3 regions of the Nonomuraea sp. NPDC059007 genome follow, and region 2 is predicted to be linked to each of the others. Evidence: riboswitches for the same ligand, from Rfam matches in the RefSeq annotation. Region 2 holds a riboswitch; each other region holds the start of a gene.
What was found. Region 2 has a riboswitch for cyclic di-AMP ahead of ACFWY5_RS24000 (D-alanyl-D-alanine carboxypeptidase family protein). Riboswitches for the same ligand answer to the same signal wherever they lie in the genome.
Positions count from the first base shown of each region.

Region 1: another riboswitch for cyclic di-AMP. It lies ahead of ACFWY5_RS02450 (C40 family peptidase); the one in region 2 lies ahead of ACFWY5_RS24000 (D-alanyl-D-alanine carboxypeptidase family protein).
Region 3: another riboswitch for cyclic di-AMP. It lies ahead of ACFWY5_RS24795 (CHAP domain-containing protein); the one in region 2 lies ahead of ACFWY5_RS24000 (D-alanyl-D-alanine carboxypeptidase family protein).

Region 1 covers NZ_JBHYJD010000001.1:551,068-554,331, forward strand. The annotation lists gene ACFWY5_RS02440 (branched-chain amino acid aminotransferase) at 1-416, opposite strand, end outside; gene ACFWY5_RS02445 (3-isopropylmalate dehydrogenase) at 747-1,802, opposite strand; cyclic di-AMP (ydaO/yuaA leader) riboswitch at 1,902-2,047, shown strand; gene ACFWY5_RS02450 (C40 family peptidase) at 2,075-2,668, shown strand; gene ACFWY5_RS02455 (ROK family protein) at 2,907-3,264, opposite strand, start outside.
Region 2 covers NZ_JBHYJD010000014.1:58,945-62,208, reverse strand. The annotation lists gene ACFWY5_RS24010 (tannase/feruloyl esterase family alpha/beta hydrolase) at 1-540, opposite strand, end outside; gene ACFWY5_RS24005 (TetR/AcrR family transcriptional regulator) at 645-1,256, shown strand; cyclic di-AMP (ydaO/yuaA leader) riboswitch at 1,399-1,542, shown strand; gene ACFWY5_RS24000 (D-alanyl-D-alanine carboxypeptidase family protein) at 1,555-2,469, shown strand; gene ACFWY5_RS23995 (TetR/AcrR family transcriptional regulator) at 2,795-3,264, shown strand, end outside.
Region 3 covers NZ_JBHYJD010000014.1:223,018-226,281, forward strand. The annotation lists gene ACFWY5_RS24785 (hypothetical protein) at 1-111, opposite strand, end outside; gene ACFWY5_RS24790 (aldo/keto reductase) at 196-1,020, shown strand; cyclic di-AMP (ydaO/yuaA leader) riboswitch at 1,173-1,309, shown strand; gene ACFWY5_RS24795 (CHAP domain-containing protein) at 1,323-2,015, shown strand; gene ACFWY5_RS24800 (oxidoreductase) at 2,516-3,264, shown strand, end outside.

The DNA.
Region 1 (3,264 bases), on a different contig from region 2:
TCGGTCGTGGGGACCCAGTCGCGGTCGGCCTGGACGAGGAGTTCGAGCGCCTCCACGAAGGTGTCTTCCGGCAGTTCCGGCATGGCCATGCGCGCGCAGGAGTGGTTGAAGCGGGCGGCGTTGGCGTAGGGGCGGAAGGTGACGATGGAGCCGTTCGCGTGCCGGTAGGCCTTGAGGCCCTCGAAGAGTTCCTGCGCGTAGTGGAAGACGGAGGTCGCGGGGTCGAGCGTGAGCGGTCCGTACGGCGTGAGGCGGGCGTCGTGCCAGCCGGTGCCCTCGGTGTAGTCGATCGAGACCATGTGGTCGGTGAAGGCCTTCCCGAACCCGGGGCTCGCCAGTACCGCCTCGCGCTCTGCCGCGGTGCGAGCGTGGTCGGATAGCTGCACGTCGAAGCTGAGCTTCTGAGAGGTGGTCATGACGGAGATCCTTCTCTTTCTCTGAGGACTACCCTGCATCCATTCTGCGCCGGATCGGGTAGAGGGAACTTACTGCATCTAAAAGGACGACCGTTAGGGCGCAACGAAAACGCCCGGAGGCTCTCGCGAGCCACCGGGCGTGGGTGGTCAGGCGGCCGCGAGTGCGCTGGGGGCGCCTGGGCCGCTTGTCAGGTCGGTACCGGGTGTTCACGAGCTGCGGGTTCGCGCGCTGCCCGCCGTACCTCCGCAGACTTGTGGTGAGGCCCCGACGGTGGGGGATCTCACGTTCCGCGGTACGGCGGGCCGCTCGTGGGCCGGTGGCCTGCGGCGTCAGGCGCCGCCGGATACTCGGGCGGCGATGTCGTCGCCGATGTCCCTGGTGGTGCGGGCGGCGGTGTGCGAGAGGCGCTCGACGATGTCGTCGGCGACGGCCTGCTCGACGCGGGCGGCCTCGGCGGTCAGCCCGAGGTGGTCCAGGAGCATGGCGACCGAGAGGATGGTGGCGGTCGGGTCGGCCTTGCTCTGCCCGGCGATGTCGGGCGCGCTGCCGTGGACCGGCTCGAACATGCTCGGCGCGGCGCCTTCGGGGTTGATGTTGCCGCTGGCCGCGAGGCCGATGCCACCGGCCACCGCGGCGCCGAGGTCGGTGATGATGTCGCCGAACAGGTTGTCGGTGACGATCACGTCGAAGCGCTCGGGCTGGTTGACGAAGAACATCGTGGCCGCGTCGATGTGCACGTAGTCGGTGGTGACCTCGGGGTACTCCCCGGCCACGCGGTCGAAGGTGCGCTGCCACAGGTCACCGGCGAAGGTGAGCACGTTGGTCTTGTGGACCAGCGTGAGCTTCCTGCGCGGGCGGCTCTGCGCCTTGGCGAAGGCGTAGCGGACGACGCGTTCGACGCCGTAGGCGGTGTTGATGGACTCCTGCGTGGCCACCTCGTACGGCGTGCCCTTGCGCATGGCCCCGCCGGTGCCGGCGTAGAGCGACTCGGTGCCCTCACGGACGACGACGATGTCGATGTTCTCGGCCGGTGTGTCGGCCAGCGGCGTCGCGACGCCGGGCAGCAGCTTGACCGGGCGCAGGTTGACATAGTGGTCGAAGTCGAAGCGGATGCGCAGGAGCAGGTCGCGCTCCAGCAGGCCGGGCGGAACCTTGCGAGGGTCGCCGACGGCGCCGAGCAGGATCGCGTCGTAGCCGCGCAGCTCCTGCAGCACGGAGTCGGGCAGGACCTCGCCGGTCCTGGCGTAGCGGTCCGCGCCGAGGTCGTACTCGGTGATGTCGAACTTGGGACCGACCGCCCCGAGAACCTTGAGGCCCTCGGTCACGACCTCGGTACCGATGCCGTCTCCGGGGATGACGGCCAGGCGAATGCTACGCGACTCCATGGGCGGTACCTTACCGGTTCGTCTCGCCTGCCGAGCAACCCATCTCATTTCTCGGACACTGCATTTTGCCCGATTTGCACGCTTTTGACTGTTTCGTTAGAGTCCCACCAGCCTAATCCGCGCACCGTAGTGCGGAGCCGGGGACCCACCTCCCCCATTGGGGCGAATCGGCGTTTACCACGTCGTAGGGCGACTTCCAGGCCCGAGCCCGACAGCTAACCCGGTAGGCCGTGTGGAAGGACATTCCCCTGTCTCGCATCATCGCGACCGCTGTGCTCTTCACCGTCACCGGTGTCACCGCGGCCACCCTCGCATCCCCCGCCACCGCATCCCCCGCTTCTCCCGCTTCTCCCGTCAACACCGTCGACCCCTATGACGTCACGCTGACCAGCCAGGGCCTCAAGGAGATCCAGGAGCAGCGGACCCCCGAACCCGGCTGGCAGAAGGCCCTGGCCTACGCCATGGACAAGCGCGGCACCCCGTACGTCTGGGGCGGCACCACCAAACGCGGCTACGACTGCTCCGGCCTCATGCTCCGCGCCTACGAAAGCGCGGGCATCGAACTGCCCCGAACCGCCGCCCAGCAGTACTCGGCGTTCTCCAGAAAGATCAGCTGGAAGAACCTGAAGCCCGGTGACCTGGTCTTCTTCTCGGGGCTGGGGCATGTGGGCATGATCTCCCGGCCTGGGCACATGGTGCATTCGCCGCGTACCGGTGATGTGGTCAAGGAGGAAAAGCTGAGCGCCTGGCGCCGCCGCGCCTTCGTGGGCGCCGTGCGTCCGGATCCGGCGGGCGTCAAACTCACCACCCGGCTCGAAAAACTCCGCCAGGCGCCCGCACCCGTCATGCCCACCGCGACGCTGTGACGCGCGTCGTCTCCTGATCGTCGTCTGACAACGCCGATTCCGCCGGCCCGTCGCGGCGGGCTCTGTCGTGGTTCCTCCCGTGCGTGGCTTCTCTCTCACGCGCGGGAGGATCCACGCACGGGAGAGACCACGGTCTCTGTCGCGCGGGCCCTGTCGCGGCCCACCCCCGGACACGGTCGTCCAGCGGGGATGGCCGGCCGCCGCAACGAGCGCACTTACCGGCGGTACCCCGCTGATCTCAGCCCATACGGGTGGAGAAGATCAGGTCCCAGGCGCGGCCCCTCGCATGGGCGACAGCGCCCAGCAACACGCCACTGTCACCCAGAGCGCTGGCCACGATCGTGGGCCGGAGCGGCCCCAGTTCGCCGATTCGGCGTTGGATGGCGTCGCCCAGCAGGTCGAGGTTGTGTCCCACGCCGCCGGAGAGCACGATCACCTCCGGGTCCAGGACGGCGGCCACCGCCACGAGCAGCCCGCCGATCCGCCGGCCCTCCGCCGCCACGACCGACAGCGCTGCCTGATCACCCCGTTCCGCGGCGGCGAAGATCTCCTTGGCCGTTCCCAGGGACAGTCCGGCGGCCCGCGCCGCCCGTACC
Region 2 (3,264 bases):
TCCCCCGTTGGAGCACCCGTTGAAGATGGCTTTGCGCGTGTCGCGCCCGTAGTGGATCGCGGTGATCGCCTTGGCCGCGACCGTGCTGACGTGGACGCCCCGGTAGGCGTAGTCGATCTGCTTGGGCCGGTTGCCGAGCGCCCACCTGCCGTCGAGTTCGGGGTGGCCTAACGGGCTCGCGCCTTGATGTCCGGTGTCCGTGGCGGCCGAGGCGTAGCCGCGTCTCAGTCCCTCGTCGAACGGAACGATGTGCCCGGCGAGCCCGCCCACACCCTGGAAGTAGAAGTCCGAGTTCCACGCGGTCGGCAGGCCCAAGCGGAAGTTCACCTGGTTGCTGGGCACCGTCGCGTCACCTGGCGTGGTGACATAGGCGTCGACCAGGCAGTGCTCCGGTACCGATGTCGTCGCGGTCACCGTCCTGGCTCGCGTGATCGTCGTGTCGGTCACGGTCGCGTTCGTCAGGGCCGCGCATCGGTCGGCGTCCGCCCGTACGGGATCGCTGACCGCGACGAGCGCGGCGGCCAGCGGCAGGCACGACATGATGCTCACTTGGGTTCGGCTGGGTCGGCGCATTCCGCCTCCACACACAGAGGGTACTATCTTCGAGTACCTGGTACCCTAGACAGTACCCTGAAAGTGCAGGCATGACCGGATATCCTCGACCGCCCGTCGCCCTCTCGCTCGGGCGTTCCTTCACCAGCCGGCAGGAGAACGTGCTCGCCGAGCTGGAGGAGATCTTCCTTCGGGAGGGCTTTCGCCGGCTGACGATTCAGGAGCTCGCCGCCCGGCTGCACTGCTCGCGGCGTACCCTCTACGAGCTGGCGCCCAGCAAGGACGAACTCGTCGCGCTCGTCGTCGACCGGCTTCTGCAGCGCGTCGGCCGGCAGGCGATGGCCCAGGCGAGGGCGATGGACGAGCCGCTCGGGCGAGTTCACGCCTACATGTCCGCGGCGAGCACGGCGCTGACCCGCGCGGCTCGGGCGTTCTCGGTCGATGTCGCCGGGCAGCCGGGAATCCGCCGGCTGTTCGAGGAGCACTACCGGTTCGCCACGTCCATCGCCGCCGCGCTCATCCAGGAGGGCATAGACAGCGGTGCGTTCCGCGAAACGGACGCGCGCCTCGTGGCGGAGGTGATCTACGCCGCCCTGGACCGGCTGCAGGATCCCGAGGTGCTCGAGCATCTCGGCCGGACGAACGCGGAGGCGTTCCAGGAGCTGTTCGACCTGATCGTGCTTGGTCTGTCCCGCCCGTCGTGAGTCCTCCAACAGCAGCCGGAAATGTACTGTTTGCACGATATGTGCTTTTTGGTAGGGTCTCGGGCATTGCGTGACGGGCCCTAGACGGGTTCGTTGCCGTTTCATTGCCCGGACCGTGCGTCTCCTGGGGAACCCGCAGGACGACGTCCGGCCGCCGAATCCGTTTCCACGGAGCCGGGGACCCAATCTTCATCGGGGTGAATCGGACGCTCGCTCAGCCGCGACCGTAGGGCACTTCCCAGCCCGAACCCGTCAGCTAACCCGGTAGGCGGCATGGAAGCAAGGAGCAAAGTCCTTCATGCCCACCGATCTCAAGAACCGGCTGAACCGCGCGCTGCTCGGCCTCGCCGCCACCGCCGTTGCCATGACCGCCTGCGCCACCGCCGCGCAGGCCATCCCTCCGGTCGGGCCCGACGACTCGCCGGAGTCCCGCTCCCACGTTCAAGACGTCGCGGCGCACGCCCCCACGGTGCTCGGCCGTGCGGCTCACGTGATCGACACCAAGACCGGCAAGGTCTACTTCAGCAAGAAGGCCGATCTTCGGATGCCCGTGGCCAGCCTCACCAAGGTGATGACCGCCTACACCGTGCTGAAGGAGGCCAAGCCGGGTGACGTCGTCAAGGTCACCTCTGGGGATGTTCGCTACGCCTCGAAGGGCGGTGCCTCGGTGGCCGGCCTGCGCGCCGGAGACCGGCTGACCGTGGAGAACCTGCTGTACGCCCTGATGCTGCCTTCCGGCGCGGACGCCGCCCACACGCTCGCCCGCGTGTACGGTCCGGGCGTCGACGCGTTCACCGCGAAGATGAACCTCACTGCTCGCGAGCTCGGTATGCGGGACACGCGCTACGTCAACGCCGACGGGATGCCCACCAACGGAGGCGGCTACTCCACCGCACGCGACCAGGCGCGGCTGGCCCAGGCCGCGCTGGGCGTCCAGGCGCTCAAGAAGGTCGCCTCCAGCCGGTATCGCTCGGTGGCCGCGACGGCGGAGCACCGCGCCTACTCCTGGCGGAACACGAATCGGCTTCTCGGCAAGCCGGGCGCCGTCGGTCTGAAGACCGGCTACACCCGGGCCGCCGGGTACACGCTCTCCTTCGCCGCGGACCGTGAAGGCCGGCAACTGGCCGGCGTCATTCTCGGGGAGACCAGCTCCACCCGCCGCTTCCAGACCGCTCAGAGGCTGCTCGACTGGGCGGTCGGCGGACAACCCTGACCAGGCCCGTCAACACGGTCGGCTCCGACGGCATTGCCGTACACGCCGCGCTGAGCGTCGCCGCCGACGGGCCCTCGTGAACTTCCGGAGCTCGCGCCCCGGCACGGACCCCAGCGATGAGTTACTATACCTTCTGGATGGTATAGTTTCCTCATTCGAGGCGAGCTGCCTTCCCGCCGGGTGTGCCACGCAGAATGGCGAAGGGACGTTCATGTTCACCAACCCGATTCCCCCAGTCCCATGAGAGACATGGGTGCTCAGAGCACGCGCACGGCGACTCGGGCATGTCCCCATAACTGTGCCTTCTGGACGGTAGAGTTACGGGGTGCGACCAAGCCAGCGGAACCAGATCCTGAACGCCGCGATCCGCGTGGCGGAACGCGACGGCATCACCGGCCTGACGCTGGAGTCGGCGGCCGAGGAGGCGGGCGTCACCAAGGGCGGGCTGATGTACCACTTCCGGACGCGGCACGAGCTACTGCTGGCGATCCAGAAGCAACTGACCGACGCCTGGGAGACGTGGCTCGCCACCGAGCTGGGCAAACCGCCGGCGGAGGCGTCGGTGCGAGAGGTCGTGGCGGCCTATGTGCGGGTGGGCGCGGACAGCCAGTCGGGCAAGGCGGACCTGGCGTTCATGCTCGAGTCGGCCTCCGTTCCCGACCTCGCCACGGTGTGGAACGAGCTCATCCGCCGCTGGGCCCCGCTGCCCACCTCGGCCGAACCCCACGACATCGACCTGCTCCTGGCTCGGCTGGCCGTCGACGGGCTGTGGCTGCAACAGGCCATGAGCGGCAC
Region 3 (3,264 bases), 160 kb from region 2:
CGTGGCCACGAGTGCGCGCTGACGCGCCCTCGGCACGATGACCGTGCGCTCACCGAGCAGCCCGGCGTGGTGGGCCTCGACGGCGCAGAGCATCTGGAGCGGCGATTCCACCCAAGCCCATTGCTTCTTCACGACGGGTTCAAGCTAGCCCGGTCGCCTTAAGCCGCAGGGAACGCCATATGAACAATGGGTCGCATGAACTCGCTGCTGCTCAACACCGACGGTGTGCAGATCCCGCAGCTCGGCTTCGGCGTCTGGCAGGTGCCCGATGACGAGGCCGAACGCGCGGTCGCCACCGCGTTTCAGGCGGGATACCGCCATATCGACACCGCCAGGCTCTACTACAACGAGGAAGGGGTCGGCCGCGCCTTCCGGGAGTCGGGGCTGCCACGGGAGAAGGTGTTCATCACGACCAAGCTCTGGAACGCCGACCACAGCCGCGCCGAGGAGGCCTTCGAGGAGAGCCTGGCCCGTCTGGGCCTCGACTACATCGACCTTTACCTCATCCACTGGCCGGTTCCGGATCAGGACAAGTACGTCCAGGCATGGAAGTCCCTGGAAAAGATCTACCGAAACGGCCGGGCGCGCGCGATCGGCGTATCGAACTTCGGCGTGGAGCACCTCACCAGGCTCATCGACGAGGCCGAGATCACCCCCTCGATCAACCAGATCGAACTGCACCCGAACTTCCCCCAGATCGCCCTGCGCGCCTTCCACGAGGCCAACGGAATCCTCACCGAGGCGTGGAGCCCGCTGGGCCAGGGCAAGGGCCTGCTGAACGACCCCGCCCTCGCCACATTGGCCGGAAAACACGGCAAATCGCCCGCCCAGATCGTGCTCCGCTGGCACATCCAGCTCGGCAACGTGGTGATCCCCAAGTCGGTCACACCGGCGCGGATCAAAGAGAACATCCAGGTCTTCGGCTTCACGCTCGACCCTGAGGACATGGCTGCCATAGGAGCCCTCAACAACGGCACCCGTCTGGGACCTGATCCGGCAAATTTTAACTGGATGGGATGACCGGCTGGTGCGGCCTTTTGGCCGCACCAAGCCTTGGATGGTCATTTATGAGTTTGTAATCCCCTTGCCCCATGTATTACCTTCAGGTCATCCAAGGCATACGTCCGGGCTACCCGTTCGTTGCCAGACCATCGCACACACATCACAGGCTTTGCCTGTGACCGCTGAATCCGCACCCTCGCGGAACCGGGGACCCAGGTCCTTTGGGGTGAATCGGCGCCTCGCGCCGTAGGGCAGCTTCCAAGCCCGAACCCGTCAGCTAACCCGGTAAGCGGCATGGAAGCAAGGAGTCACCCCACCCGATGGCGAAGCATCGTCTTACCCGTGCCCCCAAGATCGACCTCACCCGCGCCGCGCTCGGCGTGACCATCGCCGCCACCGCGGCGTTCGCGACCCACCCCGCCCAGGCCGAGACGCACGCCGCGTCCGCCGCCGCGAAGGGCGTCCCGGAGACCGTCGTCCAGGCCGAGCCCGGCAAGAAGGCCGGCAGCGACCGGCCCAAGCCCACCGCGGCCCAGGTCCTCTCGCTGGCCAAGAAGCAGATCGGCACCCGCGAGGACTCCAGGGGCGGCGGCACCAAGTTCCAGAAGTGGTACATGTCCTCCCCCCGCGCCGCCGAGACCGTCAAGCGCGACGGCGGCAACCGCCAGGCCTACCTGAACGCCGCATGGTGCGCCATGTTCGTCAGCTGGGTCGGCGAGGAGACCGGCGCCCGCACCACCGTCGGCTGGGACGCCTACACCGTCACCCACGCCAAGTGGTTCAAGAACAACAACCGCTGGGGCGCCAGCGCGAAGCCCGGAGCCGTCGTCTTCTTCGCGTGGAGCGGCAGCAAGAGCCTCGACGCCATCAACCACGTCGGGTTCGTCATCAAGGACAACGGCAACGGCACCATCACCACCGTCGAGGGCAACACCGGCAACGGCAAGGTCGAGGAGCGCATCCGCCCCGCCTCCCAGGTCGTCGGCTACGGCTACCCCGACTACTCCGCCTGACTTCCCCCTCTCCCCCTCTCCCCTCCCCAGGAACGGCGCGCCCCCTCCCCCCGGGCGCGCCGTTCCCATTCCCAACCCCACCCCGCCGCGCGCTCTCCTCTGCTCCTGCACGCCCCCACCTCACCGCGCGCTCCCCTCCGCTCCCGCACGCTCCCTCACCCGCGCCGCCGCCGCCCCTTCCCGCTACCCCCCGCCCTTCCGTTACGGCAAGCCGCCGCCCCCGCCTCCCACCGCTGTGGGCGGGCGCCGATCGCCGGGCGCCGCGCACGTCGGACGGGGTCCCCACCGCCACGACGCCCCGCCGGCCCCCTCCCTCGGCCACGCCGGCCCGCGAAGCCCCGGCCCGCAACCCCGGCTCGCAATCCACGTCCCCCCGGGACCCCAAGCCCCACCCCGGCGTTGTCTGCTCCCCCGGGACCCCAAGCCCCACCCCGGCGTTGTCTGGTGACCGGGGAGGGAGTGGGCGGGTTAGGGTGACGGTGATCACGTTTGGAGGGGTCATGGGATGGACCGCAGCGGACATCGGCGACCTGTCAGGCCTGGCGGCCGTGGTGACGGGAGCCAACAGCGGCATCGGGATGATCGCCGCGGGTGAGCTGGCCAGGCGCGGCGCCGCCACCGTGCTGGCCTGCCGGGACGTCGCCAAGGGCGAGGCCGCCGCCCAGCTGATGAAGAAGGCGGCTCCCCACGCCTCGATCGAGGTCAGGCAACTTGACCTGGCCGATCTGGCTTCGGTCCGCGCGTTCGCCGCCGCGTACACCGGCGGGCTCGACGTGCTGGTCAACAACGCGGGCGTGATGGCGCTGCCGTACCGGCAGACCGTGGACGGGTTCGAGATGCAGTTCGGGACCAACCACCTCGGACACTTCGCGCTCACCGGCCTGTTGCTGCCCCGGCTGCTTGAGCGTCCCGACCCCCGCGTGGTGACGGTCAGCAGCGGCCTGCACAAGGGGGGCCACATCGACTTCGACGACCTCCAGGGCGAACGCTCCTACCGCAAGTGGGCCGCCTACGGGCAGTCCAAGCTGGCCAACCTGCTGTTCGCCTACGAGTTGCAGCGCCGCGCCGCCGGCGCCCTGACCAGTGTCGCCGCCCACCCCGGCTACGCCGCCACCAACCTCCAGGCCGTCGGCCCGCGCATGGAGGGCAACCCGATCCTGGAGTTCGGCTCCCGGCTGGGGAACGTGCTGTTCGCCCAGAGCGCCGAACGCGGCGCCCTGCCGCTTCTGTACGCCGCCACCGAACGCGG